DNA from 3 places in the Erwinia tasmaniensis Et1/99 genome. Region 1 is predicted to be linked to each of the others. Evidence: predicted binding sites of a transcription regulator. Region 1 holds the regulator's gene; each other region holds the start of a gene.

What was found. Region 1 encodes ArgR, which controls arginine synthesis, uptake and breakdown. Its sites were predicted from a motif close to ANTGAATAAAAATACANT; they were not measured.
Region 2: a site for ArgR is predicted at 7,031-7,048, ahead of argE (acetylornithine deacetylase). Genes of this name have one in related genera too.
Region 3: a site for ArgR is predicted at 8,822-8,839, ahead of argA (amino-acid N-acetyltransferase). Genes of this name have one in related genera too.

The regions. Positions count from the first base shown of each region.
Region 1 is NC_010694.1:345,515-355,808, forward strand. It holds gene tldD (metalloprotease TldD) at 1-754, shown strand, start outside; gene aaeR (HTH-type transcriptional activator AaeR) at 845-1,762, opposite strand; gene aaeX (p-hydroxybenzoic acid efflux pump operon protein AaeX) at 2,040-2,243, shown strand; gene aaeA (p-hydroxybenzoic acid efflux pump subunit AaeA) at 2,251-3,183, shown strand; gene aaeB (p-hydroxybenzoic acid efflux pump subunit AaeB) at 3,197-5,155, shown strand; gene yhcN (peroxide/acid stress response protein YhcN) at 5,364-5,633, opposite strand; gene yhcN (peroxide/acid stress response protein YhcN) at 5,744-6,007, opposite strand; gene argR (transcriptional regulator ArgR) at 6,498-6,968, opposite strand; gene mdh (malate dehydrogenase) at 7,408-8,343, shown strand; gene degS (outer membrane-stress sensor serine endopeptidase DegS) at 8,392-9,453, opposite strand; gene degQ (serine endoprotease DegQ) at 9,534-10,294, opposite strand, start outside.
Region 2 is NC_010694.1:149,658-159,951, reverse strand. It holds gene fabR (HTH-type transcriptional repressor FabR) at 1-31, opposite strand, end outside; gene sthA (Si-specific NAD(P)(+) transhydrogenase) at 223-1,623, shown strand; gene oxyR (DNA-binding transcriptional regulator OxyR) at 1,597-2,520, opposite strand; gene ETA_RS01670 (glutathione peroxidase) at 2,657-3,388, shown strand; gene argH (argininosuccinate lyase) at 3,440-4,813, opposite strand; gene ETA_RS01660 (argininosuccinate synthase) at 4,904-6,118, opposite strand; gene argB (acetylglutamate kinase) at 6,150-6,926, opposite strand; gene argE (acetylornithine deacetylase) at 7,096-8,247, shown strand; gene ppc (phosphoenolpyruvate carboxylase) at 8,493-10,294, shown strand, end outside.
Region 3 is NC_010694.1:3,049,886-3,060,179, reverse strand. It holds gene ptrA (pitrilysin) at 1-1,244, shown strand, start outside; gene recB (exodeoxyribonuclease V subunit beta) at 1,241-4,777, shown strand; gene recD (exodeoxyribonuclease V subunit alpha) at 4,774-6,624, shown strand; gene ETA_RS14930 (YagU family protein) at 6,675-7,232, opposite strand; gene argA (amino-acid N-acetyltransferase) at 7,434-8,792, opposite strand; gene amiC (N-acetylmuramoyl-L-alanine amidase AmiC) at 9,019-10,257, shown strand.

The DNA of each region.
Region 1 (10,294 bases):
GCGCATGGCGCTGGTTAATCTGGACGCGGTGGCGGCCCCGGCGGGCACGATCCCCGTTGTGCTGGGTGCGGGCTGGCCGGGCGTGCTGCTGCACGAAGCGGTCGGTCACGGCCTGGAGGGCGACTTTAATCGTCGCGGCACCTCGATGTTCAGTGGGCAGATGGGCCAGCGGGTGGCTTCTGAACTCTGTACCGTGGTGGATGATGGCACCATTGATGGCCTGCGCGGGTCGCTTGCCATCGACGATGAGGGCGTGCCGGGCCAGTATAACGTACTGATTGAAAATGGCATTTTGAAAGGCTACATGCAGGATAAGCTCAACGCGCGGCTGATGGGCGTTGCGCCAACCGGCAACGGTCGCCGCGAGTCTTACGCGCATTTGCCGATGCCACGTATGACTAACACCTATATGCTGGCGGGTCAGTCCACGCCGCAGGAGATCATCGAAAGCGTGGAGTACGGCCTGTACGCGCCTAACTTTGGCGGCGGTCAGGTGGATATTACCTCCGGTAAATTTGTCTTCTCTACTTCAGAAGCCTATCTGATTGAAAACGGCAAGGTGACCAGGCCGGTGAAAGGGGCAACGCTCATCGGGTCGGGTATTGAGGCGATGCAGCAAATTTCGATGGTGGGTAATGACCTTGCGCTGGATAAAGGCGTTGGCGTGTGCGGCAAAGAGGGGCAGAGCCTGCCTGTCGGCGTGGGGCAGCCTACTCTGAAGCTCGACAGGCTGACCGTGGGCGGTACGGCTTAACTATCGAGTGATGCTCCTGTTGAGGGGCTTGCGGTCATGGGCGGATGCAGACAGCGTCTGCCCAGGCCGTTATCCGCATGTCTTCCCTCGTTAACCCTTGCGAAATTCGCGGTAGATGTCCGCCACCCTGTTGAAATAGTCGGTCAGGTAATTGATACACACCTGAACCCTCAGCGGCAGCCTGTCTTTTTGGCTATGGAGCGCATAGACCGGGCGTGGTACCGACTGGTAATGCGCAAACAGGATCTCCACCTCTCCGGCGTTAATTTCATCGATTATCCACATCAGCGGCACGTAGGCGATACCGGTTCCGGCCTTGAGCCAGCGGATAAGCGTCTGCGCATCATTGGTAGCAAATCGTCCCTGTGGCGACAGGCGGATGGCGGTGCCTTCGGGCGAGATCAGCTCAAAATCGTTGTCCGGCCGTACGCTGTATTCCAGCCAGGAGTGATTGCCGATATCCGACGGTTTTTCCGGCGTGCCGAACTGCACCAGATAGTGCTTTGCTGCACAGACAACCATCGGCATTACTCCCAGGCGTCTGGAGTACAGGCTGGAATCCTGTAAATCCCCGACGCGGATGACTAAATCCAGCCCGTCAGCGATCAGGTCCGGTGCCGGGATGCCGGTCACCAGGTTGACCTTCAGGCCTGGATACTGCTGCAAAATCTCTTTGGCCATGGGAGCCAGCAGATTTTGCGACATGGTTGACGAGCTGCCAATGCGCAGCGTGCCAACGGGCGTATTGTTAAAGGCCCACAGCTGTTCATGCACCTGCTGCGCCTCCGCCATCATGCGGCGGCAGCCCTGAAAGTAGATTTTACCGGCTTCGGTCAGCCCGAGATTGCGGGTGCTGCGGTTAAGCAGTTTCACCTGCAGCTCATTTTCCAGCCTTGCGACGATTTGACTGACCGCCGATACGCTCAGCTGCATCTGCTGTGCCGCCGCGGTGAATGAGCCCAGTTCGACCACTTTGGTAAAAACGGACATCCCCTTGAGTCTTTCCATTATTCACTCTGGCTTAAAAGTGATTTAGATCACATTTGGTAGATAACTTATAGTCAACCGCGTTACTATAGCAGAAACGGGTTACCATCATGTTGTCCCACTTCGGTTCTATACTGGTTTCGGCTTAAGCTATCATTAAAAAGCCGCGCTCCCGATCGGCATCTGAATCATGTTCCGTCGATCGCTTATCGTTATCAGCAGGCGCACTACCCTGAACCAGGAGAGGAGCCAGTGACGAGAATCAGACGGCCCGGTAGCGTGTTTACAAGGATATAAGATGAGTGTACTTCCGGTTGTTGTCGTCTTTGGGATGTCATTCCCCCCCATTTTTATTGAAATTATTGTGTCACTGATGCTGTTCTGGCTGATACGGCGTGCGATAACGCCAACCGGACTTTATGACCTGGTCTGGCATCCGGCCCTGTTCAATACCGCGCTTTACTGCTGTCTGTTCTACGTTGTATCCCGATTGTTCGTCTGAGGTCATAGTGAAAACGCTAACAAGAAAAATTTCCCGTACTGTCATTACTTTGCTGCTGGTGATTATCGCGATCGTGTTGATCTTCCGCATCTGGGTGTTTTACACCGAATCCCCGTGGACGCGTGATGCCAAATTTACCGCCGATGTGGTCGCGATTGCCCCCGATGTCAGCGGCCTGATTTCCGAAGTGCGCGTGCGCGACAACCAGCTGGTGCAGAAAGATCAGGTGCTGTTTACCATCGACCCGCCGCGCTATCAGAAAGCACTGGATGAGGCACAGGCCGATGTGGCCTATTACCAGGCGGTAATGGGCGAGAAACGCCGCGAGGCGGCCCGCCGCAATCAGCTTGGGGTCTCTGCCATGTCGCGTGAGGCTATCGAGCAGGCCAATAACGACTACCAAACCACGGAGCACCAGCTGGCCAAAGCCGTGGCTTCACGCGATCTGGCTCAGCTGGATCTGGAACGCACCGTGGTTAAAGCGCCGTCAGCAGGTTGGGTTACCAATCTGAATGTCTATACCGGCGAATTTATTACCCGCGGGTCAACGTCGGTGGCGCTGGTAAAACAGAATTCATTTTACGTGCTGGCCTATCTGGAAGAAACCAAGCTGGAGGGGATCCGTCCTGGCTATCGCGTCGAGATTACCCCATTGGGCAGCAATCAGGTGCTGCGCGGTTCAGTTGACAGCATTGCCGCCGGAGTCACCAACAGCAGCAGTACCGTTGACAGCAAAGGTATGGCGACCATTGATTCGAATCTGGAGTGGGTACGGCTGGCGCAACGCGTGCCGGTTCGCATTCATCTCGACAGCCAGCCGGGCAATCAGTATCCCTCGGGAACCACGGCAACCGTGGTAGTGACCGGTGCCCAGGATCGCAAGGATAACGATATGCCGCCGCTGATGAAGCTGATACATCGTCTGCGTGAGTTTGGTTGAGGCGGGGGAGATCATGCCGTTTTATCGTCTGCGCTTTCCGGTCAAACTCACCTTCGCTATTTTGCTGGCACTGTTTATCGGTTTTGAATTCAACCTGGAAACTCCGCGCTGGGCGGTGATGACCGCCGCGATTGTGGCGGGCGGTACCGCGTTTGCTGCCGGGGGCGATCCGTTCTCCGGCGCCCTGCGTCACCGTGGGATGTTACGTATCATCGGCACCTTTATTGGCTGTATCGCCGCGCTGGCGATCATGATTGCCACCATTCGTGCGCCGGTGGTCATGCTATTGCTGTGCTGCATCTGGGCCGGGATCTGCGTGTGGGTTTCTTCGCTGATCAAAGTTGAAAACGCCTATGCTCTCGGACTGGCTGGCTATACCGCTTTGATTATTGTGGTCAGCCTCAATGCCAGTGGCTCAGTGCTGCTGGCGCCACAGTTTGCCGTAGAGCGCTGTAGTGAAATCATCATCGGGATTGTTTGTGCGATCCTCGCCGATATGCTGTTTTCACCCCGTTCAATCAAGCTGGATATCGATCGCGAAATTGATTCGCTGCTGGTGGATCAGTACCGGCTGATGCAGCTGTGTGTGGCGCATGTCGATAAAGACGAGGTCGATAAATGCTGGGCCGGCCTGGTGCGTCGTACTAACGCACTCAGCGGAATGCGTACTCATTTGATGATGGAGGCTGGCCGCTGGCACAAAATCGATCCGCGTCTGCGGGTGCTCCATACTCTGTCACTGACGCTGATCACCCAGGCCTGTGAAACGTTTCTGATCCAGAATAACCATTCTGATTACGTTCCTCCCCAGTTCCAGCTGTTCTTTGAAAAGCCGGTAAATAACGTTGCCGATATTCATAAACGCATGAAAATCATGCGCCGGGTCATCTCCGTCAGCGGCAGCAGAAATACCCCAAACACCCTCAGTAGTTGGGTCGTCGCGGCCAGCCATTATCTGCTGTTGATGAAGGGTATCCACAGTAACAGCCGTATCAGCCGCCTGGAGGAAGAGGTGCTGAATGCCGATCCGGTGGTGAAGATGCGCCCGGCGGAAACACGGCATGCGCTGGTGAACGGCGTGCGTACCTTTGTGGCCACCGCGGTGGGATCGCTGTTCTGGCTGTGGACCGGATGGACGTCAGGCAGTGGGGCGATGGTGATGCTGGCCGTCATTACGTCACTGGCTATGCGTATGCCTAATCCGCTTATGGTTGCTAAAGATTTTCTCTACGGGATGATCGTCGCCATACCGCTAGGTTCGCTCTATTACATGGTAGTGATGCCCAATACCCAGCAAAGCATGCTGCTGTTATGTCTTGCCCTGGGGGCGATGGCATTTATCAGCGGGATACTGATCCAGCGGCGTCAAATCGGTACGTTAGGCGCGCTGGTTGGCACCATTAACATCCTGACGCTGGATAATCCGATGAAGTTCGAAGTCAGCGCGTTTCTGGATAATGCACTTGGCCAGGCGATAGGCTGTTTTGTTGCTTTGCTGGTCATTCTGCTGATCCGCGACACGTCTAAGGCGCGCGTTGGGCGCACCGTGCTCAATCGCTTTATGTATGCCGCCGTGTCGGCGATGACCACCAATACCGTGCGCCGCAAAGAGAATCACCTGCCCGCGCTCTATCAACAGCTGTTTATGCTGATGAACAGCTTTCCTGGCGATATTGAGAAGTACCGGCTGGCGCTGACGCTGATTATTGCACACCAGCGGCTGCGTGCCGCAGATGTGCCGATCAATTCCGATCTGTCTGCTTTCCATCAGCAGCTGCGCCACACCGCTGACCGCGTTATCTCTGCCAGCAGCGATGAGAAAAGGCGTGACTATTTTGCGCGTTTACTTGCCGAGTTCGACGTATATCAGCAGAAGCTGCAACAGTATCAGGCGGCGCAAAGCGTGACTGAACCCGTTGCGCGTTTGGCGATGGTGTTGAAGAAATATCAGCAAACGCTGATCCGGGTTTGAGTTTGTTTGCGCAGATCGGAACCGCGGTAGCAGGGCGGGTGCCGTTTTTAGTCCGTGCCCTCTGGTTTTCGCTACCAGGGGATGGCCTGATGTTGGCACAAAAAAAGCCCCGGCGATCGGGGCTAAGGCATTGTCGGCAGGTTTATAGCAAAAGCTGGACGGGCGGTGGCTTCAGGATTGCGGCGCTAGTGTGTCGGACGGACGTTGGTTATTTATAAAGCTCAGCCGTAGCGTGGTAGTTGCCATCGTTACGCGCTTCAATGATTCGATACGCCGATGCGCCCTGCTCGTCGGCTTTTTGCGAAAGCTGATGACGGATATCTGAAGGGACTCCGAGGATGCCGCTTACGCTCACGCTGCCAATCGGCTGTAGGTTCTGACTGTTAACCTGATCATTATTGACCAGATTAGCCGCACTAGCGGCGAACGACAGCACGGAGGCAAGAGTTAAGGTCGCGATAGTGAATGTTGTTTTCATGATGATAGCTCCAGAATAGTATTGATACGGTAATCGAAAGGTTTGAAAAACTTTTTTTATTCTTGGGATTACCGGCCTGATTGATACGTGATTTGAATTTAGCGCTTCAATTATTTATAAAGCTCGGCCGTGGCGTGCCAGTTTCCGTTTTGATAGTTTTCGATAACACGGTAGGCGTTTGCGCCTTTCTCGCGAGCTTTATCATTCAGCGCCTCGCGGATATCCATCGGTGCCCCCGCAACGCCACTCACACTGACGATACCCATCGATTGAAGATCCTTTGCCTGATCCGCGTTGACCAATTGAGCGGCAGAAGCGCCAAATGTCAGGGTAGAAAGCACGCCTAAGGCAGCAATAGTCGTTTTGATGTTCATGATATTTCCTCGTTATTCGTTCTTAACTTTTGAATGTTTTGATTTGCATCACGGAAAGAATTATAGATCTAATAACGTAAAAAATTAATAGCACGCTAATAATATTAATGTGAGCATAAGGCAATAAATGGGCACTTTTAAGAACGTTAAGTGATAAAAAACGCTCATTTTTTGTGCGTGAGAAGTAAATTCTACGATTAAACAAGGGGATGAGTGAAATTACCTATTCGTGCTTTTATTTGCGGTAGATCACATTGTTACGTGGAGGATTTGCAGCTTTTAGATGAGGTTCCTTCCTTTTCAGCGAGTGAACTATGCTGGAAACCACAGTAGCCCCGCGACAAAGAAAGCGGGGTCGATGATGTATTGACCCTGTGAAAAGCGACCCGGTAATGGAAAATGCCTCACGGCTGATGCTGACGGCGGTAGGGAGCTATCCTCCGTCGCGCGAGGGAGGGAAGGGGCGGTACGCTATCTTTTGGCGGCGACGCTACAGTTCCTGTTCGAACAGCACCAGGATGGCATCATGCAGTTGCTTAACGGTGAATGAACGCGCCGGGGTGATAAAGATGGTGTCATCCCCGGCAATGGTGCCAAGTATCCCTTCCGCTTTACCCAGTGAGTCCAGCAGGCGAGCAATCAACTGCGCTGCGCCAGGGCTGGTATGGATAACCACCAGTGCGTCATTAAAGTCGATATCTAACACCAGGTTCTTCAGCGGGCTGGTCGTGGTGGGCACGCCGAGTTCGGCTGGCAGGCAGTAAACCATTTCCATTTTTGCGTTGCGCGTACGCACGGCGCCGAATTTTGTCAGCATACGTGACACTTTCGACTGATTGATATTTTCAAAACCCTCTTCCTGCAGGGCGTTGACAATTTCTCCCTGAGAGCTGAATTTTTCTTCTTTCAGCAAGGCTTTAAAAGCCTTAATCAAGTCTTCTTGTTTTGATGAATTACGCATAGGTTACCGATAAAAGGGGTTATTAAGGGATACCCGCAGCGGGATATTACATTATTATGCAATTAAATGAATTTTTATGCAAATGGCAAATGATGCGTTGAATGTAAACTCACCGCAAGGCGGCGGAGTCTAACAAATTTTAGCGAAAAAAAGAATTGACCGACTCTGTCGTGCTACGCGCAAAAAGTGAACGAATTGTTATAATGTGGAGGTTGTTCAGGTTAGTATTAAGGGTGTAATGTATCGCAAAATCACGGTAATACCCTGAATATTTGAAGTTGTCGCTCTGTTTGCTGCCTTTGTTCATTCCCGGTTACCTTGCGTTAACAAAGTCCGGTGATCCTTGCATTCGCCGCTATGCGCCACTCCCGTTATTTCAGAAAGGTATTTCCGGGTTGCCCGGCACACAAAATGCGCAAAATATAATAAGGAGTATAGGATGAAAGTTACAGTTCTCGGTGCAGCAGGTGGTATTGGCCAGGCGCTTGCCCTGCTGCTAAAGACCCAGCTCCCGGCAGGTTCAGAACTCTCACTGTACGACATCGCACCCGTTACGCCAGGCGTCGCGGTTGACTTAAGCCACATACCGACCTCTGTCAAAATTGCAGGCTTCAGCGGTGAAGATGCCACCCCGGCGCTGAAAGGTGCTGACGTCGTACTGATTTCGGCCGGCGTGGCGCGTAAACCCGGCATGGATCGTTCCGATCTGTTTAACGTGAACGCCGGCATAGTGCGCAATCTGATTGAGCAGGTCGCTGCCACCTGCCCGAAAGCGCTGATCGGTATCATCACAAACCCGGTTAATACAACGGTGGCAATTGCTGCGGAAGTGCTTAAAAAAGCGGGAGTTTACGATAAAAACAGGCTGTTTGGCATTACCACCCTCGATATTATCCGCGCCAATGCGTTCGTCGCTGAATTGAAAGGTAAGCAGCCTGAAGAGGTCAACGTTCCGGTTATTGGCGGCCATTCTGGCGTGACGATCCTGCCGCTACTGTCCCAGGTTCCGGGGGTTAGCTTTAATGAGCAGGAAACGGCCAGCCTGACTAAACGTATTCAGAATGCGGGCACCGAAGTGGTGGAGGCGAAGGCCGGTGGCGGCTCAGCAACGCTGTCAATGGGCCAGGCGGCGGCTCGTTTTGGGCTGGCGCTGGTGCGTGCGCTCAAAGGTGAAAGCAATGTTATTGAATGTGCCTATGTTGAAGGCGAGGGAGAATATGCGCGTTTCTTCTCGCAGCCGCTGCTGTTGGGTAAGAACGGCATCGTTGAGCGTCGGCCTGTCGGCGAACTCAGCGCGTTTGAACAGCATGCGCTTTCCAGCATGTTGGATACGTTGAAAAAAGATATTACGCAGGGTGAAGAGTTCGTTAAATAACGTCTTTGCGTGAGTGGCCCCATCGCCCGATGGGGCCAACCCGATCGGCTACTGACTCGGTTCCTCTTCGGGATACTCCTGCACCGTGACGGGAAGCGTTAGCTTTTTCTCATTACGACTGATTTCAACGGTGATCACCGTTCCCGGGCGTATTTCTGCCACCTGATCCATCGTTTCCTGCGGAGACTGAGCCACGACGTCATTCAGGCGCGTGATAACATCGTTGACCTGTATACCGGCTGTATAGGCCGGGCTGCCAGGCTTGACCTCCGTCACCGCAATACCCTGACCCTGCATGTTTTCCATATTGTTATTGGGGTCGCTAAAGTGCTGGATCGCCTGTCCGGTAATACCGATATATCCACGGATCACCCGACCATCACGGATCAATTTTTCCATGACTTTGGTCGCCAGCTTGGTAGGGATGGCAAAGCCCAGCCCTTCAGGCGTTTCACCATTGCTGCTTTTATCAAATGACAGCGTATTAATCCCCACCAGTTCACCCAGCGAGTTAATCAGCGCGCCGCCCGAGTTACCACGATTGATCGAGGCATCGGTTTGCAGAAAATCCTGGCGGCGTGAGGGGCTAAGGCCGACACGTCCGGTTGCCCCAATAATCCCCTGGGTTACCGTCTGGCCAATGTTATAGGGGTTACCAATTGCCATCACCAGGTCGCCGATATGCGCAATACGGCTCGGATTGATGGGGATCACTGGCAGATTCGTCGCATTAATCTTCAGCACCGCCAAATCGGTCACGTAGTCAGAACCGGCTAAAAGCGCTTCAAAGGAGCGCCCGTCCTGAAGATTAACAATAATCTGGCTGGCCGCGTTGATCACATGCTTATTGGTCAGAATATAGCCGCGTGGGTCCATAATCACGCCAGAGCCAAGGATATCGCTGGCACCGTTAGCGTTGTGATTATAGACATAAACCACTGCTGGCGCGGCGCGGCGTACCCCCGGATTATAGCTGATCGGCTGCTGGCTGCTGCTGTCCTCCGTTTGCGAAAACAGGCCGCTGCCGAGTCTGAGACCCGGTATCGCTAACAAAAGTATGCCGGCTATTATTAGCCCGAAGATCGCTGAACGTAAGAGTTTGGGTATCATGCCTAATAACGATGAATGGAGAAACGACTGGCAGGATAGCATGAGTTACGCGGACACAGTACCCCGTGTCCGCGCTTGAGTTACTGCAACAGCAGGTAGATATTCTCATCGCCACGCATAACGTTAAGCACCAGCAGCAGAGGTTTTGTCGCCAGTATTTTGCGCAATTCGACCAGGTTTTTCACCGGGGCGCGGTTAATCCCTGTGATGACATCGCCTTTTTGCAGGCCGACCTGGGCTGCCGCCGCGTTTTTCTCGACGTTATCCACCACGACACCTTTAGCGCCATTTTTCGCCGCGCCATCGCTCAGGATGACCCCCTGTAACGCTGGCGTCGCCAGCTCAATGTTGACGCTAGTCTGAATGCTGTTATCCAGCTTCACGCTCAGGGTCAGTGGTTTACCTTCGCGCACCAGCCCCACCTTCACTTCCTGACCTGGTGGAGTGATACCAATCTTGACCCGCAGTTCGGCAAAGTTGGTAATCTGCTTATCATCTACGGTGGTAATGATATCTCCGGCTTTTATTCCGGCCTTAGCGGCGGCTGACTGGGGCAAGACTTCATTGACGAAAGCCCCCTGCCGGACATCAATGTTAAAGGCTTTGGCCATATCGGCGGTCATCGCGGTGCCCTTAATGCCCAGCTGGCCGCGTTTGATTTCGCCAAACTGGATCAGCTGCTGCGCCAGGCTCATCGCCATATTGCTCGGAATGGCAAAGCCAATGCCGATATTGCCGCCGCTCGAGGCCAAAATCGCCGTATTTAATCCGATAAGCCTACCCTTCAGATCTACCAGCGCGCCGCCGGAGTTACCCCGATTGATCGCCGCATCGGTCTGGA
Region 2 (10,294 bases), 200 kb from region 1:
TACGTTCTTTTTGCTGCGCCCTGACGCCCATTTTTAAGCCTGTTCTGCATGCCTGAGGGGCACTATAACAAATATTTCAGCGTACAGTCCGGCAAACTTTGTCAGCGCCTGTTAATTCGCGATTTGTCAATTGATGGCATAAAATACGGTTAGAATTGGGAAGTTGCCAGCAAGATGTTAGAATCACGTTGTAAATTTGTATAAAATATAGGACGTGTTGGTATGCAAAAGTCTTATGATTACGACGCCATTGTTATTGGTTCAGGCCCTGGCGGTGAGGGTGCCGCGATGGGGCTGGTGAAACAGGGAGCGCGCATTGCCGTCATTGAGCGCTATCACAATATCGGCGGCGGTTGTACACATTGGGGAACCATCCCTTCCAAAGCGTTGCGTCATGCGGTCAGCCGTATTATCGAGTTCAATCAGAATCCTCTCTATAGCGACCATACCCGTCTTCTGCGTTCTTCTTTCGCCGACATTCTTAATCACACTGAGAACGTTGTTAGCCAGCAAACTCATATGCGCCAGGGCTTCTATGAACGCAATCACTGTGAAATCTTTCAAGGTGATGCGCGTTTTATCGATGCCAACACCCTTGAAATTGAAACCCATGACGGCAGCATTGAACGGCTGACGGCAGAAAAATTTGTTATCGCCTGCGGTTCTCGGCCTTATCACCCGCCGGACGTCGACTTTACCCACCCGCGTATCTATGACAGCGACTCCATACTCAATCTGCACCATGAGCCGGGCCATGTGATTATCTATGGTGCTGGGGTGATCGGTTGCGAGTACGCCTCGATTTTCCGTGGGCTGGCCGTCAAGGTCGATTTAATCAATACCCGCGATCGCCTGCTGGCCTTCCTCGATCAGGAGATGTCAGACTCGCTTTCTTATCATTTCTGGAATAACGGCGTGGTTATCCGCCACAACGAAGAGTTTGAGAAGGTTGAAGGGGTGGCTGATGGCGTCATCATGCATCTCAAATCGGGTAAGAAGCTGAAAGCAGACTGCCTGCTGTACGCTAATGGCCGCACCGGTAATACCGATTCATTGTCACTGGAAAATGTCGGGCTGGAAGCAGACGGTCGCGGCCTGCTGAAAGTGAACAGCATGTACCAGACTGCTCAACCGAATATCTATGCGGTGGGTGATGTGATTGGTTACCCAAGCCTGGCCTCGGCAGCCTACGATCAGGGGCGAATTGCCGCGCAGGCCATGATCAAAGGGGAAGCAACGGCCCATCTGATTGAGGACATTCCTACCGGTATCTATACCATTCCTGAAATCAGCTCCGTTGGAAAAACCGAGCAGCAGCTGACGGCAATGAAGGTGCCCTACGAGGTGGGCCGGGCGCAGTTTAAACACCTCGCGCGTGCGCAAATCGTCGGCATGAACGTCGGTAGCCTGAAAATCCTGTTCCACCGTGAAACCAAAGAAATTCTGGGCATTCACTGCTTTGGCGAACGGGCCGCCGAAATTATTCATATCGGCCAGGCCATAATGGAACAGAAAAACGGTGGCAACACGATTGAGTATTTCGTGAATACCACCTTTAACTACCCGACAATGGCCGAAGCCTACCGGGTTGCGGCGCTAAACGGTCTGAACCGGCTGTTTTAAGTTTTCCATCACGCCCTGCATATGCTCACGGATTGCCTCTGCCAGCTGTTCATAACGGCCACGCAGAGGTGAACCCGGGCGATACACCAGCGCAATCGTGCGCTGGGGCTCGGGTTTGAAGCACGGCAGATAACAAACGCCATCACGCACTCTCTCTTTCGGCACCGCCAGTGCAGGCAGAAGAGTGATACCGCTACCCGCCGCCACCATATTACGCAGCGTTTCCAGACTGGTGGCGCGGAAGTGCGTGTCTTCGTCAGCGCCCGCCTGGAAGCAGAAGCCCATCGCCTGATCGCGCAGACAATGACCATCCTCCAGCATCAGGAGCTTTTCTCCCGCCAGTTCATACATCGCCACACGATCGCGGTCTTGCCACGGGTGATCGGCGTAGATTGCCAGGCGCATCGGCTCGTCAAACAGCGGTACTTCAATAAACGCTTCCGACTCCTTCACCAGCCCAAGGATCGCGCAATCCAGCTTACCGCTGTCAAGCTGCGCCAGCAGCTGGTGCGTCTGCGCTTCATGCAGATACATCTCCAGCTTTGGGAAAGTCTGATGCAGGGTGGGAATAATCTGCGGCAGCAGGTAAGGACCAACGGTAGGGATCAGACCAATATGCAGCGGGCCAGACATCGCTTCCCCTTGCTGGCTGGCCATTTCTTTCAGTACCTTGACTTCACGCAGCACGGTACGCGCCTGATCCACCAGCAGCAGACCCGCCTGAGTAAACAACACCTTGCGGCTGGTGCGTTCCAGCAGCATCACGCCCAGTTCATCTTCCAGTTTACGGATCTGGCCACTCAGCGTAGGCTGACTGACGTGACAGGAATCGGCAGCACGGCGAAAATGGCGGTGCTCTGCCAGCGCAACAAGGTACTCTAGATCACGAATATTCATCTTATTTCTCCATTCCACGATAGCCCGTGGCGATAGATAGGATAGCAATCAACGATTATCCCTATCAAGCTAGAATGTTGATAATGTAACGCATCAAGATAAATACTACTCCAATCATTTAACCGAGAGGTCTTTTATGTTTGCAAGTCAGGAAGGTAAATCCATCCCGCAGGTCACGTTTCATACACGCCAGGGCGACAGCTGGATTGATGTCACCACTGATGAGCTGTTCAAAGACAAGACGGTGATTGTTTTTTCTCTACCGGGCGCGTTTACCCCTACCTGCTCCTCCAGCCATCTGCCACGCTACAACGAGCTGTCGGACGTCTTTAAACAGCACGGCGTGGACAGCATCCTGTGTGTCTCCGTCAACGACACCTTTGTGATGAATGCCTGGAAAGCCGATCAGCGTGCTGAACACATTACCTTCATTCCTGATGGTAACGGTGACTTCACCCGCGGCATGGAGATGTTGGTAGAGAAAGCCGATCTTGGCTTCGGCCCACGCTCATGGCGCTATTCAATGCTGGTACGTAACGGCGTGGTAGAAAAGATGTTCGTCGAGCCAAACAAGCCGGGCGACCCGTTTGAAGTGTCTGATGCCGATACCATGCTGCGTTACGTGGCGCCGGAATATAAGGTGCAGGAGTCCGTTTCCCTGTTCACCAAGCCGGGCTGCCCGTTCTGTGCGAAAGCCAAGCAGATGCTGCTGGATCGTGGTATTCCGTTTGAAGAGATTGTGCTGGGCCAGGATGCCACCACCGTCAGCCTGCGTGCCGTCAGCGGTCGCGCTACCGTGCCACAGGTCTTTATCGGCGGACGCCATATCGGCGGCAGCGATGACTTAGAGCAGTACTTCTCTGCGTAATGCTCCACGGACGTCCTGATTAAGGCGGGTCTGATGACCCGCCTTTTTAGATCATGCCAGACGCTGTTTGGCTTCGGTGATCGCCTGCGAGATCTGATGCAAAGACACACCGCCTTTGGCGTTACGCTTATCCAGACAGGATTGCAGTGACAGGATCGGATACACATCGTCACCAATCACGTGACTGAACTTCTGCAAATCCGACAGCTTCAGCGCTTCCAGCGCCACGCCCTGTTTAATCGCTTCCACGACCGTTTCACCCACGATGTGATGGGCTTCACGGAAGGGCACGCCCTTGGCGACCAGATAATCCGCCAGTTCAGTGGAGTTGGCATACCCCTGCTCCGCCGCCTCTTGACAACGCGGACGTTTCACCTGAATGCCGTCAAGCACCAGCGCCGCCATATGCAGGCAGTCAGCCCAGGTGTCGAGCGCGTCAAACAGCCCTTCCTTGTCTTCCTGCATATCTTTGTTGTACGCCAGCGGCAGACCTTTCAGCGTCATGCTCATCGCCGTCAGAGCACCCTGTACGCGGCCAACCTTACCGCGGATCAGCTCCAGCGCGTCCGGGTTTTTCTTCTGCGGCATCAGCGAGGAGCCAGAAGTCACCTTATCGGACAGCTCAACAAACCCGGCTTCACCGGTATTGAAGAAAATCAGATCTTCCGCGAAGCGCGACAGGTGCACCATGCCGATGGAAGCATCGGACAGCAGTTCCAGCACATGGTCGCGGTCAGATACGGTATCCAGGCTGTTGCGGGTGGCGGAGGCGAAACCTAACCAGCCGGCCAGCTGCTCTCGATCGATGTCATAAGCGGTTCCCGCCAGCGCACCGCAGCCCAGCGGGCTGACGTCCAGGCGCTTCAGCGTATCCTGCAAACGGCTTTCATCGCGCGCCAGCATCTCAACATAGGCCAGGCACCAGTGGGCAAAGGTGACCGGCTGGGCGCGTTGCAGGTGGGTGTAACCCGGCATCACCGCATCCTGGTGAGCTTCTGCGGTCGCCACCAGCGCCTGCTGGAACTGACGCGTGGCGTTCAGCAGCTCGCTGACCTGCTCTTTGCACCACAGTTTCAGATCGGTCGCGACCTGGTCATTACGGCTACGTCCGGTATGCAGTTTTTTCCCCAGCGCCCCGACTTTATCAATCAGCTTACCTTCTACCCAGCTATGAATATCTTCAGCATCGCTGGCCAGAATCTGCTGCGGATCGGCGCGCACTTCGTCCAGCAGCGCAGTCAGCGCGCTTTCCAGCTGCTGCTGCTCTGCGGCGGTTAATACGTTGACCGTGACCAGCGCTTTGGACCAGGCAACGGAGCCGATAATATCCTGCTCTGCCAGACGATAGTCGAAGCGCAGTGAGTCATTAAACTGCTTAAAACGTTGATCTGCTGGCTGCGTAAACCGTCCACCCCAAAGTGCCATGTTCAGTGCTCCTTTTATCTGATAAGGGCGGCACCTGTGCCGCCCCTTGATATATTCAGCGGCGAGGTCACCCTCGCCCTGCGTGCAAGTTTACTTCTTTTCGTTCAGCGCGCGGATGCGTGAAGAGAGTGAGAACAGACGGATAAAGCCGCCCGCATGACGATGATCGTACACTTCGTCTTCGCCAAACGTGGCAAACTCTTCAGAATACAGGCTGTTGGCTGATTTCTTCTGGATAGCGGTGACCTGGCCTTTGTAGAGTTGCAGTACCACTTCACCATTCACTTCTTCTGCCAGCGCTTCGGCGGAAGCCTGGATGGATTTCCGCAGCGGTGCGAACCAGCGGCCGTCGTAAACCACGTAGGACATTTCCAGGCCCAGCTGCTCACGCCACTTGAAGCTGTCACGGTCAAGCACCAGCTGCTCAACCGCACGCAGCGCGTTCACCATAATAGTGCCGCCGGGGGTTTCGTAGCAGCCGCGCGACTTAATGCCCACCAGACGGTTTTCCACGATGTCGATACGGCCCACGCCATGACGCGCGCCGATCGCATTCAGCTTGTCCAGGCAGCCAAACGGGCTTAACGCTTCACCGTTAACGGCCACAACGCGACCTTTCTCAACGGCAATGGTGACCTGCTCTGGCTGGTCCGGCGCTTCCAGCGGATCGACGGTCCACACCCAGCAATCTTTATTCGGTGCATTCCACGGGCTTTCCAGCACGCCGCCTTCGGTAGAGATATGCCAGGCGTTTTCGTCGCGGCTGTAGATTTTTTCCAGCGAGGCGGTGGTCGGAATATTACGCTCTTTCAGATAGTCCAGCAGCGCCTCACGCGAACGCAGATCCCACTCGCGCCACGGAGCCACCACTTTCAGCTGGGGTGCCAACGCGGTATAGGTGGTTTCGAAACGCACCTGGTCATTACCTTTACCGGTTGCGCCGTGGCACAGCGCATCCGCTCCGACTTTCAGCGCCAGTTCTACCTGCGCTTTGGCGATAATTGGGCGCGCCATAGAAGTCCCGAGCAAATAGGTGCCTTCATACAGAGCACCGGTCTGCAGCACCGGATAAACGTACTCGCTGATGAACTCTTCACGCAGATCCACCACATGGCATTCTGAGGCACCGGACTGCAGGGCTTTCTGCTCTACGCCTTCCAGATCGCCACGCTCCTGGCCGATATCCGCCACGAAGGCCACCACTTCACAGCCGCCATAGTTCTCTTTCAGCCATGGAATGATGGCTGAAGTATCCAGACCGCCGGAGTAAGCCAGTACGATTTTCTTGATGCTTTTGTCTTGCATTGTCTTTTTCCTTGATTGAATACGTTACTTATTAAGCGAGAATACGGGTGCCGATGGACACGCCGTTAAACAAGTCGGGCAGCTGTTCGGCATGGCGCCAGCTGGCAATATCCACCGGGCGGCCCAGCGTGCGGGCGGCATCCAGTGCGGCATTCACTTTAACAATCATGCCATCAGTAATCACCCCATCGGCGATCAGCTGTTCAGCTTTCTCTGCCGTTATCTCCGCAATGCGCTGCCTGTCGGCATCCAAAATACCGCTGACGTCAGAGAGCAGGATAAGATCTGCGCCGAGGGTAGCAGCCAGCGCCGTGGCGGCCTGATCGGCATTGACGTTCATCAGCAGACCGTCATCGGTGATCCCGATGGAGCTGACCACCGGGAGAAATCCAGCAGCCAATAAGGTGTTAATCAGGCGCGGCGTACCGGGTGTGGCCAGGCCAACGTGCCCCAGCTCATCGTCGAAGCGCTCAACGTTGACGCTGCCGCCATCGCCAAGACACAGGCCAACCGCGTCAATACCGTGTTTTTTTGACCATGCCAGCAGGGTTTTGTTGGCCGTTCCGGCCAGCGCACCGGTGATGACATCGATCTGATCGGCGGGCGTCACGCGCAGGCCATTTTTCTTCTTCACCGGCAGTGACAGTTTGCTCATCAGCTCATCGACCAGGCAACCGCCACCGTGAACGATCAGCAAAGGCCGCTGATGCGTGGTACGGTAGCTTACCAGGGCCGTGAAAAGACGCTCCAGCGCCTCTTCGCTGTCCAGTAAAACACCACCTAACTTGATAATTAACGGGTTGGTCATGACGTCGCTCGCTCTCTGTCGGTCATCGCGCTTTGGGGCTGCGCGGGCGCTGGTGCAACCGCGGCGCGGAAAAGAAAATTATCGATTCCCATTCATCCGCCGCTATTGTATTTTTATTCACTATTAGTGCATGAATATTGATACTATCCTAACGCAAGGACTGTCAACAGTGAAGACAAAATTACCTAATTTTATTGAGATTTACCGCCAGTTGATTGCAACGCCATCAATCAGTGCGACCGACAGCGCGCTCGATCAGAGCAATGAAACTTTAATCAATTTGCTCGGCGGCTGGTTCCGCGATCTCGGCTTTACCGTTGAGGTGCAGCCGGTGCCCGGCACACGAAACAAATTCAATATGCTGGCGAAGAGCGGCAGCGGTGCCGGAGGCCTGCTGCTGGCGGGTCATACCGATACCGTTCCCTTTGACGATGGCCGCTGGACGCGTGACCCTTTCACCCTGACCGAGCACGATAATAAGCTTTACGGCCTCGGCACCGCGGATATGAAAGGTTTCTTTGCCTTTATTTTAGATACCCTGCGCGATGTTGAACTGTCAACGCTGAAAAAACCGCTGTATATCCTTGCCACCGCCGATGAAGAAACCACCATGGCTGGCGCAAAATACTTTTCTGAATCAACCGCTCTGCGCCCGGACTGCGCCATTATCGGCGAGCCAACTTCGCTGAAGCCGGTGCGTGCGCATAAAGGCCATATCTCGAACGCGATCCGCATTCAGGGGCAGTCCGGCCACTCCAGCGATCCGGGCCGTGGCGTTAACGCCATTGAACTGATGCACGAGTCCATCACCCAGCTGATGGCGCTGCGCAACACGCTAAAAGAGCGCTACCGTCACGCAGGTTTTGCTATCCCTTATCCCACCATGAACTTTGGTCATATTCACGGCGGCGATGCGGCCAATCGTATCTGCGCCTGCTGCGAACTGCATATGGACATCCGCCCACTGCCGGGGCTGACGCTCTCCGATCTCGACGGGCTGCTGAATGAGGCGCTGGCTCCTGTCAGTGCGCGCTGGCCGGGCCGTCTGACCGTAGGCGAGCTGCATCCTCCTATTCCGGGCTATGAGTGCCCACGGGAACATCAGCTGGTGCAGGTGGTTGAAAAGCTGTTGGGTCGCGAAACGGAAGTCGTGAACTACTGTACCGAAGCGCCGTTTATTCAGCAGGTCTGTCCAACGCTGGTGTTAGGCCCCGGATCGATCGAGCAGGCGCATCAGCCGGATGAGTTTATCGATACCGCCTTTATTAAGCCCACGCGCGACCTGATCGCTCAGGTCGTGCACCATTTTTGCCATCATTAGGCCAATTTCTGGGTATTTCACTGTGAAAACAGACGGTTGCCCGTAATTATGATTATTCCTGATAATGAGAATAACTTATCGGATCATCTTGGTGTTAAATTCTTTAAATTTCTAAGGCTTAGCCGCTTTATGTAGAGAATATAAGCCAATTGACGAATCGTGCTTAACGTGGCTAGATAATAGACTCAGTCAGGCCCATAAGGGTGAAACGCGCGATAAATACAAGAAAGGGTGTCAGGGATTATATGAACGAACAATATTCCGCAATGCGAAGTAATGTCAGTATGCTCGGCAAACTGCTCGGAGATACGATTAAGGATGCGCTGGGAGAGAACATTCTCGATCGGGTAGAAACCATTCGTAAACTCTCGAAGTCATCTCGTGCGGGTAATGACGCCCACCGTCAGGAACTGCTCTCCACGCTGCAAAATCTCTCAAACGACGAGCTGCTGCCGGTTGCACGCGCTTTCAGCCAGTTCCTGAACCTGACCAACGTTGCTGAACAGTACCACACCATTTCGCCGAACGGCGAAGGGGCGAAGAACCCGGAACTGCTGCTCCAGACGTTTCAGCGCCTGAAGCAGCAGCCAAACCTGACCGAAGCTGCCGTATGCGAAGCCCTGGGCTCCCTGTCGCTGGAGCTGGTACTGACCGCGCACCCGACTGAAATCACACGCCGCACCCTGATCCACAAACTGGTGGAAGTAAACAGCTGCCTTAAACAGTTAGATCACAATGATCTGTCTGACTATGAGCACGCACAGATCATGCGCCGCCTGCGTCAGCTGGTTGCACAAGCGTGGCATACCGACGAAATTCGCAAGTATCGCCCCTCCCCGGTTGACGAAGCCAAATGGGGCTTTGCGGTGGTGGAAAACAGCCTGTGGGAAGGTGTCCCTCAGTTTCTGCGTGAGCTGAACGAGCAGGTGGAAGCCGCTTTTGGCTATACCCTGCCGGTCGACTTCGTTCCGGTGCAGTTTACCTCCTGGATGGGAGGCGACCGTGACGGCAACCCGAACGTCACCGCCGATATCACTCGCCACGTCCTGCAACTCAGCCGCTGGAAAGCCACCGACCTGTTCCTGCGCGATATCGCCGTACTGATTTCCGAGCTGTCGATGTCTGAATGTACGCCGGAAGTGCGCGAGCTGTGCGGCAACCCGGAAGCGCTGGAGCCGTACCGTGAGATTATGAAAAACCTGCGTAGCCAGCTGATGAGCACCCAGGCTTATCTGGCGGGCCGCCTGAAAGGCGAGCGCTTAACGCGCCCTGCTAATCTACTGATCGCCAACGAACAGCTATGGGAACCGCTGTATACCTGCTACCAGTCATTACAGGCCTGCGGCATGGGCATTATTGCTAACGGGCAGCTGCTCGATACCCTGCGCCGCGTGAAGTGTTTTGGCGTACCGCTGGTGCGTATCGATATCCGCCAGGAGAGTACCCGTCACACCGAAGCGATTGCCGAGATCACCCGTTATCTTGGCCTGGGTGACTATGAAAGCTGGTCAGAAGCCGACAAGCAGGCGTTCCTGATCCGCGAACTGAATTCTAAGCGCCCGCTGACGCCGCGTCAGTGGGAGCCGAGCGCCGACACGAAAGAGGTGCTGGATACCTGCCGCGTGGCCGCCGAGGCGCCCAAGGGGTCAATTGCGGCCTACGTCATCTCGATGGCCAAAACGCCGTCTGACGTGCTGGCGGTGCACCTGCTGTTAAAAGAGGCTGGGATCGACTATGCCATGCCGGTGGCACCGCTGTTTGAAACTCTGGACGACCTGAATAATGCGAACGGGGTGATGAGCCAGCTGCTGAATATCGACTGGTATCGCGGTCTGATTCAGGGCAAACAAATGGTGATGATTGGCTACTCTGACTCGGCAAAAGATGCCGGTGTGATGGCGGCCAGCTGGGCGCAGTATCAGGCACAGGATGCGCTGATCAAAACCTGTGAGAAAGCCGGTATCACCCTGACGCTGTTCCACGGACGCGGCGGCAGCATTGGTCGCGGCGGCGCTCCGGCGCATGCCGCCCTGCTGTCACAGCCGCC
Region 3 (10,294 bases), 1.2 Mb from region 1:
CCAATATTACGCTGGCACTGCGTAATAAGGCCGCCATGAGCACGGCAAAGGATCAGGTCATGTTTGCCGTTAACGATTATCTGGCCGGAGTGGCGCTGGACGAACTCAGTTCGCAGGCGTCCGTCGGGGGCATCAGCTTCACTACCAGCGAAAATGATGGAGTGACCTTCAGCGCAAGCGGTTTCACCCAGCGCCTGCCGAAGCTGATGAACCAGCTAGTGGCGGGCTACGCCAGCTTTACGCCGAGTGAACAGCAGCTGGCGCAGGCAAAGTCCTGGTATCTGGAACAGCTGGATGCGGCAGAGAAAGGCAAGGCGTTTGAGCTGGCTATCCAGCCTGCACAGCTGCTGTCTAACTTGCCTTACACCGAGCGTAGCGAGCGGCGTAAGCTGGTCTCGGGCATCACGCTGCAACAGCTGCTCGACTACCGCAAAATGCTGCTGGAGAAGTCAACGCCGGAACTGATGGTGGTGGGTAATATAACCCCTGACGCGGTGCGTACCCTGGCGGCGGATGTCAAAGGACAGCTGGACTGCACTGGCCATGAATGGTGGCACCGCGAGCAGGTCTCGCTGGATAAACAGGTGCTGGCAAACCTGCAGAAACCGGGCAGCAGCACCGATTCGGCGCTGGCCGCTTTATATGTTCCGCTCGGATTTTCCGAGCATCAGAGCATGGCCAGCAGCTCGCTGCTCAGCCAGATTATTCAGCCGTGGTTCTATAATCAGCTGCGTACCGAGGAGCAGCTCGGCTATGCGGTATTCGCCTTCCAGATGCCGGTTGGACGCCAGTGGGGCGTTGGCTTCCTGCTGCAAAGTAATGTACGGCAGCCGGCCTTTCTGCTGAGTCGTTTCAAGGCGTTCTACCCTACGGCCGAAAAGCGTCTGCGTACCATGAGCAAAGAGGATTTCTCACAGTATCAGGCGGCCATGATTAATGAGCTTAAGCAGCGTCCGCAAACGCTGGATGAAGAAGCAGGGCGCTACGGCAAGGACTTCGATCGCGAGAACTACCGCTTTGATACCCGCGAAAAAGTGATTGCGCAGATCCAGAAGTTAACGCCTCAAGCCCTGGCTGACTTCTTCCACCAGGCGGTGATGGCACCGAGCGGGCTGGCGTTACTGTCGCAGATCTCCGGCAGCCATCACGGCAAGGCCGATTTTGCCCAGGAGAAGGGCTGGACGACCTGGAAAGATATCTCAACGCTGCAACAGTCTCTGCCGGTGAGGCAGGATAAACCATGAGTGAGTGGGCTGCTGAAAGGCTTGAGCCATTAACCCTGCCCCTGCACGGCGAGCGCCTGATTGAGGCGTCTGCCGGAACGGGAAAAACGTTTACCATCGGGCTGCTCTATCTGCGCCTGCTGCTTGGTTTGGGGGGGGGAGCGGCCTTCAGCCGCCCGCTGTCGGTAGAGGAAATTCTGGTAGTGACCTTTACCGAAGCCGCTACCGCCGAGCTGCGCGGGCGTATTCGTGCCAATATTCACCAACTGCGTATTGCCTGCATACGGGGTGAAAGCCAGGATCCGATGCTGGCCGCACTGATGGCCGATATTACCGATTTACCCCAGGCGGCAGCCGATCTGCTGGCTGCCGAGCGCCAAATGGATGAAGCGGGCATCTTTACCATTCACGGCTTCTGCCAGCGTATGCTGAATCTCAACGCCTTTGAATCCGGTATGCTGTTTGAGCAGGAGCTGCTGGAGGACGAAACCCCGCTGCGCCGCCGGGCTACCGCTGATTTCTGGCGTCGTTACTGCTATCCATTGCCGCTGGCGGTAGCACGCGTGGTGCGTCAACTGTGGGCCGGGCCGGAGCAGCTGCTGAAAACGCTGTCGCCGTGGCTGGGCGGGGAGGCACCGATGCTAAAATCGGCGCCGGACGGTGATGAAACGATTGAGCAGCGCCATGAGAAAATCATTGCGCGTATCGACGAGCTGAAACGGGCATGGCTGGCCGCAGATAATTTACAGCAACTGATTGAAGCCTCCGGTATCGACCGTCGCAGTTACAATAGTAAGCACTTACCCAACTGGCTGGAGAAAATCACCCTGTGGGCGCAATCAGAGACGCTGGACTATGAGGTGGTAAAAGAACTGGAGCGCTTCGGCCAGCGCGTGCTGCTGGAAAAAACGAAAAAGGGCGAGCCGCCGCGCCATCCGCTGTTCGATCGGATCGACGACTTTCTTGCCGAACCGCTGTCGCTTCGTGACCTGGTGATCGCGCGCGCGCTGCAGCAGGTTCGTTTTGTCACCCAACAGGAGAAACGCCTGCATGCCCAGCTGGGATTTGACGATCTGCTGGGCCGCTTCGATGCTGCGCTACAGCAGCCTGGCGGTGAGATGCTGGCCTCGGCTATCCGCCAACGTTACCCGGTGGCGCTGATCGACGAGTTCCAGGATACCGACCCTCAGCAGTATCGTATTTTCCGCACGCTCTATCGTCGACAGCCTGGAAGTGCGCTACTGCTGATAGGTGACCCGAAACAGGCGATTTACGCGTTTCGCGGCGCGGATATTTTTACCTATATGAAAGCGCGATCGGAAGTTAGCGCTCACTATACATTGGAAACAAACTGGCGATCGTCACCTGCTATGGTTGATGGGGTTAATCAACTGTTTTTAAAACAAAAAAATCCTTTTCTATTTAGCGAGATCCCCTTTGTCCACATTAAGCCGGCAGCGCCCAACGACAGCCTGAAATTTAATGTCCAGGGGGAAGTTCAGCCCGCTCTGACATTCTGGTTACAGCCCGGCGATGGTGTTGGAGTAAGCGATTACCAACAATTTATGGCGCGACAGTGCGCGGCTGAGATCTGCCGCTGGCTCAGTGCGGGTCAGCGGGGCGAGGCGTTGATAGGAAAAGCCGGTAAACAGCGCCCGGTGCAGGCCTCGGACATTACCGTGCTGGTGCGTAGCCGTAGTGAAGCCGCGGTGATGCGTGAAGCATTCAATGCCCTGACGATCCCTTCCGTTTATCTATCCAACCGCGACAGCGTGTTTACCACCCCGGAAGCACGCGAAATGCTGTGGCTGTTACAGGCGGTGCTGGCCCCGGAGCAGGAGCGTATTTTACGCAGCGCGCTGGCCACCAGCCTGTTTGGCGTTGATGCGTTGGCGCTGGATGCGCTCACCCAGGATGAACGCGCATGGGATGCGCTGGTCGATGAGTTTGTAGACTACCGCCAACGCTGGCTGAAGCGTGGCGTGCTGCCGATGCTGCGCGAGCTGATGATGAAAAGAGCGATCGCTGAAAATCTGCTGGCGTCCGACAGCGGCGAACGTCGACTTACCGACCTGCTGCATCTGGGCGAGCTGTTGCAGGAGGCCTCGGCGACTCTCGACAGCGAACACGCGCTGGTGCGCTGGCTGGCCCAGCAGGTGGAGCAGCCGGATGGCCAGGTGGCGAATCAGCAGCTGCGGCTCGAGAGCGATCGCCATCTGGTTCAGATCGTCACTATTCATAAATCTAAAGGTCTACAGTATCCGTTGGTCTGGCTGCCGTTCGTCGCCAACTTCCGCGAGGCGGATAACGCCGTTTACCACGACCGCCAGACGTTTACCGCGCTGCTGGATTTACAGCAGAGTGAGGAAAGTATCGAGCTGGCAGAACAGGAGCGGCTGGCGGAAGATCTGCGCCTGCTCTACGTTGCACTGACCCGTTCTGTCTTTCACTGTAGCGTGGGCATCGCGCCGCTCATTAAGGGCACGCGAAAGAAAGAGGGCAACAGCGACCTGCACCGCAGCGCGCTGGGTTATCTGGTACAACAGGGCGAACCTGCCGATGCCAGTGGCCTGCTGGCAGCATTACAGGCATTGAACAGTGATGCCACGGCGTTAGTGACGGCGGCAGAAGCCGACGCCGCCCCGTGGCAGGGGCCGCAGGCAGAGAGGCAAATTCTTAGCAGCCGGGCGTTACCCCGGTCGCCGCGTGATAGCTGGCGTGTGACCAGCTATTCAGGTCTACAACAGCACGGCAGTGCGGGCGCGCTGGAACTGTTGCCGCGCCTCGACGTTGACGCCGCCGGGGAAGCCAGCGGTGAGCAGGTCCCGCTGCTGACTCCGCATACCTTTCCACGTGGTGCCGGGCCGGGCACGTTTCTGCACGGGCTGTTTGAAACGCTGGAATTCAGCGCGCCTCTGGATGAGGAGTGGCTGTCGCAGCAGCTCAGCGGTCAGGGCCTGGGCGAGGAGTGGACGCCGGTGATGCGCGACTGGATTGACCGCATCCTGCAAACCCCGCTCAACGAGACGGGCGTCAGTCTCCACCAGCTGCCGGCCCAGGCAAGGCGGGTAGAGCTGCAATTTTATCTGCCGATATCCCGTCTGCTGACGGCAGAGGCGCTGGATCGGGTGGTACGCCAGGACCCGCTTTCAATGGCCTGTCCGCCGCTCGACTTTTATCAGGTGCAGGGCATGCTGAAAGGTTTTATCGACCTGGTATTCTGCTGGCAGGGTAAATATTACCTGCTGGACTATAAATCTAACTGGCTGGGTGAGGACAGCAGCGCCTATACCCAGCAGGCGATGGCTCAGGCGATGCAGGCGCATCGCTATGATTTGCAGTACCAGCTCTATACGCTGGCGCTGCACCGTTACTTGCGTCATCGCCTGGTGGACTATGACTACCAGCATCATTTTGGTGGCGTTATCTACCTTTTCCTGCGCGGCATGGACGGTACAACGGGCGGTAACGGCATCTATTTTACACGGCCACAGCCGGAGTTTATCTCCGCTCTTGACCATCTGTTTGCCCACCAACCGGAGAGTGACGCATGACGCTGGCAGAAGCCTTACAGCTGGCACAGCACCAGCGTTTACTGCGTCCTCTGGACGTGCAGTTTGCCCGCATGGTGGCAACCGAAGGGCAGCCCGCGCTGATGCTGGCAGCGGCGCTGGTCAGCCGGGACGCCGGGGAAGGTCACGTTTGTCTGCCGCTGTCACAGCTGCGCCCCGAATCTTTTTTTGCCGGGCGTCATCCGGAGCTGGCGCAGACACTGTGGCATGCTGCGGGAGCGCCGGAGGACTGGCAGTCGTTGCTGCTGGCGCAGACGGCGGTCAGCAACGGCCAGCAGGCCACGCCGCTGGTGGTGTACAGGCAGCGTCTTTATCTGCACCGAATGTGGCAGAGCGAAGGAGAGGTTGCGCAGTTTATACAGCGCCAGCACTTTTCCCAGAGCCTGGAAGAGAGCCGGGTGCGTCAAACGCTGGACCGTTATTTTGGTCATCAGCCGGATGACTGGCAGAAGATTGCGGCGGCAGTGGCGCTGACGCGTCAGGTTGCGGTGATCTCCGGCGGGCCGGGCACCGGTAAGACCACGACGGTGGCCAAGCTGCTTGCCAGTCTGATTGAGCTGTCGCCGACCCCTCCGCGTATCGAACTGACGGCGCCCACCGGCAAGGCGGCGGCGCGACTGACGGAATCGCTGGGCAATACGTTGCAGCAGCTACATCTGGCAGACGATATTTTGAAAAGTTTCCCGCTGGAAGCCACCACGCTGCATCGCCTGCTGGGGGCGCAGCCGGGCAGTCAGCGCATGCGCTATCACGCCGGAAATCCGTTGCACCTGGACGTGCTGGTGGTGGATGAAGCCTCTATGGTGGATCTTCCGATGCTGGCTAACCTGATTGCCGCACTACCCGTTCAGGCGCGGGTGGTCTTCCTCGGTGACCGCGATCAGCTGGCTTCAGTCGAGGCCGGAGCCGTGCTTGGTGATATTTGCCGCTGTGCGGAAGAGGGCTACAGCCCGCAGCGGGCCGCAGAGCTGACGCGTTTAACCGGCTGTGAGGTGGACGGGCACGAGGATGCCAGCGCGCCTGAAGTGCGCGATACGATCTGCCTGCTGCGCAGGAGCTACCGCTTTGCCGCTACGTCCGGTATCGGGCAGCTGGCGCTGGCGGTCAATGCGGGGGCGGTCAAAACGTCAGAGCAGGTATTAAACAGTGGTTTCAGCGACCTCCGACACCGGTCGTTAAGCAGCAGCGATGATTATCAGCAGCTGCTTAACGACTGCGCGGTGGGTTACCGCGACTACCTGAAGTTGCTGGCGGATGGAGCCCCGCCGGGTGAAGTACTGGCCGCGTTTGGCCGCTTTCAGCTGCTGTGCGCGCTGCGCGAGGGGCCGTTTGGCGTGGCGGGGCTTAACGACCGTATTGAGCAGACGCTACGCCAGATGGGGCTTATCCGACGCAATATCACGCTTAACGGCAAATGGTACGTTGGACGGCCGGTGATGATTGCGCGTAATGACCGGGCGCTTGGGCTGTTTAACGGCGATATCGGCATAGCGATGCCGGATGAAGAGCAGCAGCTGAAGGTCTGGTTCCCGTTACCGGATGGCAGCATCAAGGCGGTGCAGCCCAGCCGCCTGCCGCCACATGACACGGCTTTTGCCATGACGGTACACAAGTCGCAGGGTTCGGAGTTTGACCATACGCTGCTGGTGTTACCGAATAAAATGATGCCGGTATTAACCCGAGAACTGGTGTATACCGCAATTACCCGAGCCAAACGGCAGCTGACGCTTTATGTCGAGAACGCGGTGTTTATCAGCGCGGTGAGAATGCGAACGCAGAGGCGCAGCGGGTTGGTGGAGCGGCTACATAAAGAGACGGCCGCCCAGTAAGAGCAGAGTGCGATATAGAGTAATACGGTGCCCAGGCACCGTATTAACGATTATTCAGGCTGGCTAAACCACTTCCCCTTTATCGGTTTGGCAAATGCAGCCAGTACCGCAATCAGGCTCACTTCAATCGACACCGACCAGGCGATATGGCCCAAGATTTCGCTCCACAGCTCATAACCATTCAGGTTCCAGAGCCAGCCGGGTTGACCGTCCAGGTACGCCGGGTGGCGGAAGCCCAGAGCCGGGATAAGAAAGCCGTGCATGACTAGAGTAATGATCAGACCATAGGCCGCGCCGTACCCTAATCTGACTTTAGGCCAGAATGCGGATAACAGGACGTAAGCAAAAGCGAATGCAAAGCTAAACAGCCAGTGATACAGCATCACCGCGCCGGGGATGGTAATGCCTTGATAAACGTAGTCCATTGAATGGGCGTTGATCCCCAGTGGGCCAAGCCACGCATCAATATGCGCTGCGGGCGGCGATATCTCACCGGCGATGCGCGGAGGCATATTCGCTTCCGTGCCGGATTTCACCAGGGAGCTGATAAATCCTCCAATCAGGGTGCCCCACACAATAATTTTTAGATTTATTTTACTTAATGTCATAACAACGTTTCCTTGCTTCATTTTGAAAAGCAGACAGCAGCTGGCTGTCTTCAACAACGACATTCCTGTTGCACGCTATGTGAGCCAGGCGTCTTATGTCCTTATTGATAACGGTTAAATATCGCTCTCTGCAACATCCACTATGTTAGCAAAAAAAGGCAGTAACATCGTCTGGGCTTTATGATCCCTCAAGGGAAGCGGTCAGCTCTGTCGGGTATGCACACTGGCTTCACGCAGATCAACCATCAATACTTTGGAACGCCGCTGGTAGTTATACATCTGTTTCTTGCTTTCCGGCAGCCTGTCGATATCTACCGGCACAAATCCGCGTTCCTGGAACCAGTGAATGCTGCGCGTCGTCAGCACGAACAGCTTTTTGAGGCCCATCTGGCGTGCCTGTAACGCCACGCGCTCCAGCAAGGCTTCTCCGCGCGACGAGCTGCGATAATCGGGATGTACCGCCACGCAGGCCATTTCACCTATCTGTTCTTCTGGGAAGGGGTAAAGGGCGGCACAGCCGATAGTCAGGTTATCGCGTTCAATGATGGTAAATTTGTCGATCTCCATCTCAAGCTGCTCGCGCGAACGGCGCACCAGGATACCCTGCTGTTCCATCGGGCGGATCAGTTCCAGAATGCCGCCGATGTCATTAATGGTGGCGCGTCGGATCTGCTCTGCACTCTCCATAACAATCTGTGTGCCAATACCGTCGCGCGAAAACAGCTCCTGTAGCAGCGCGCCATCCTCCTGATAGCTGATCAGGTGGCTACGCCGCACGCCGCTGCGGCAGGCTTTTACCGCACCGCGCAAAAAGCGAACCGTGCCGGAGTGGTAATCATCGCGTGTTTCGAGCTCTTCGATGCGCTGCTGTGCCTCATTGGGGAACAGCTCGGAAATAATACGGCCTTCACCGTCAGTTACACCCTGCTCGGAGCAGAAGCCAATCATCTTTTCGGCCTTCAGCCTGATGGCCAGCTGGGTGGCAACCTCTTCAGAGGTGAGGTTAAAGCTTTCTCCGGTGACCGATACCGCAACCGGGCCCATCAGAACAATGGCCCCGCTGTCGAGCTGGCGATGGATCGCCTCTTCATCGATGCGGCGGATACGGCCGCTGTGGCAGTAGTCCACGCCTTCGTCGACGCCCAACGGCTGAGCGATGATAAAGTTACCGCTGACAACATTGATATGCGCACCCTGTAGCGGGGTGTTATTCAGGCTCATTGAAAGGCGGGCGGTGATATCCAGCTGTAAACGCCCGGCGGCCTGCTTCACCAGCTCCAGCGACGGGGCATCCGTTACACGGGTATGCTTATGGTAAAGCGGTTCCAGATTTTGCCCGGCAAGGCTGGCATCGATCTGTGGACGCGCGCCGTACACCACCACCAGACGGATGCCCAGGCTATGCAGCAGGCCAATATCATTGATGATGCTCGAGAAGTTTTCATGCCCGATGGCTTCGCCGCCCAGCATAATGACAAACGTTTTACCACGGTGGGCGTTGATATAGGGAACGGTATGGCGAAATCCCTGAACCAGCTCGGTACTACGTTCCTTCACGATAAACCCTCTTTGCATTATTATTCGTTAAAAGTGTATTTTTATTCTTTTATCGTCGCGGGTGCAAGCGTCATTTATCTTTATTTATCACTTTCAAGGGTATTTTTTCCTTTCTGACGTCATGCATTTATTCATTTTTCTGAGTGACACTGCCGGAGGGATTCGTTAGAGTTTTGCCAAATTTTTTCATTTGGTTTTTTAATAGACAGATCACAGGATTTGGAGTGGCATGACCGATTCAACTTCGCTTAACCGCCGACGGTTTTTACAAGGAGCGGGAGCTCTGTGGCTGTTAAGCGTCAGCCGGACAGGGATGGCCGCCGGTCGACATGTCGTCGCGGTCCGCATCTGGCCTTCATCCACCTATTCACGGCTGACTATCGAGTCCAATACGCCGCTTAAGTATAAGCAGTTTGCGCTGAGCAACCCCGATCGCGTCGTGGTGGATATCGAAAATATTCAGCTTAATCGCGTATTAAATGATGCGGGTAAACTGGTGCGTGAGGACGATCCCTGGATCAAAAATGTTCGCGTGGGGCAGTTTGATGCAAACACCGTGCGGCTGGTGCTGGAAATCAAGCAGAACGTCACGCCGCGCATCTTTACGCTTGACCCGGTGGCCGGGATCAACAATCGTCTGGTGCTGGATCTTTACCCGGTGCGCAGGCAGCAGCACACCGACGATCCGCTACTGGCGTTACTGGAAGATTACAATCAGGGAGATTTGGGGCGCAGCCAGCCGAAGGACGCTCCGTTGCCCGGTAAGGCTGGCAAGGACAGGCCGATAGTGATTATGCTCGACCCCGGCCACGGGGGTGAAGATTCAGGCGCCGTTGGCAAACATAAAACCCGTGAAAAAGACGTGGTGCTGAAAATTGCCCGCCGCCTGAAATCCCTGATCGACAAGCAGCCGAATATGCGTGCTTATATGACGCGTAATGAAGATGTGTTTATTCCGTTGAAGGTGCGGGTGGCAAAAGCGCGCAAACAGCGGGCCGACCTGTTTATTTCCATTCACGCCGATGCGTTTACCAGCCGTGCCGCACGCGGTTCGTCGGTGTTCGCGCTATCGACAAAAGGGGCCACCAGCACCGCAGCACGTTTTTTGGCACAGACCCAGAATGCGTCGGATCTGATTGGCGGCGTTAGCATAAGCGGCGATCGCTATCTCGACCATACCATGTTCGATATGTTACAGAGCCGCACGATCAATGACAGCCTGAGCTTTGGCAAGGAAGTGCTGGCGCGTATGGGCAAAATTAATCATCTGCATAAACGCTCCGTCGATCAGGCGGGATTTGCCGTATTAAAAGCGCCAGATATTCCATCCATCCTGGTAGAAACGGCGTTTATCAGTAATCTGGAAGAAGAACGTAAGCTGCGCACCACGCGTTTTCAGCATCAGGTGGCGGATTCGATTCTGGCAGGGATTAAAGCCTATTTTGCTCACGGCGCTGGTCGTACATAAATGAGGGGGGTGGGCAGAAAAATCCTGCCTGCTGAAA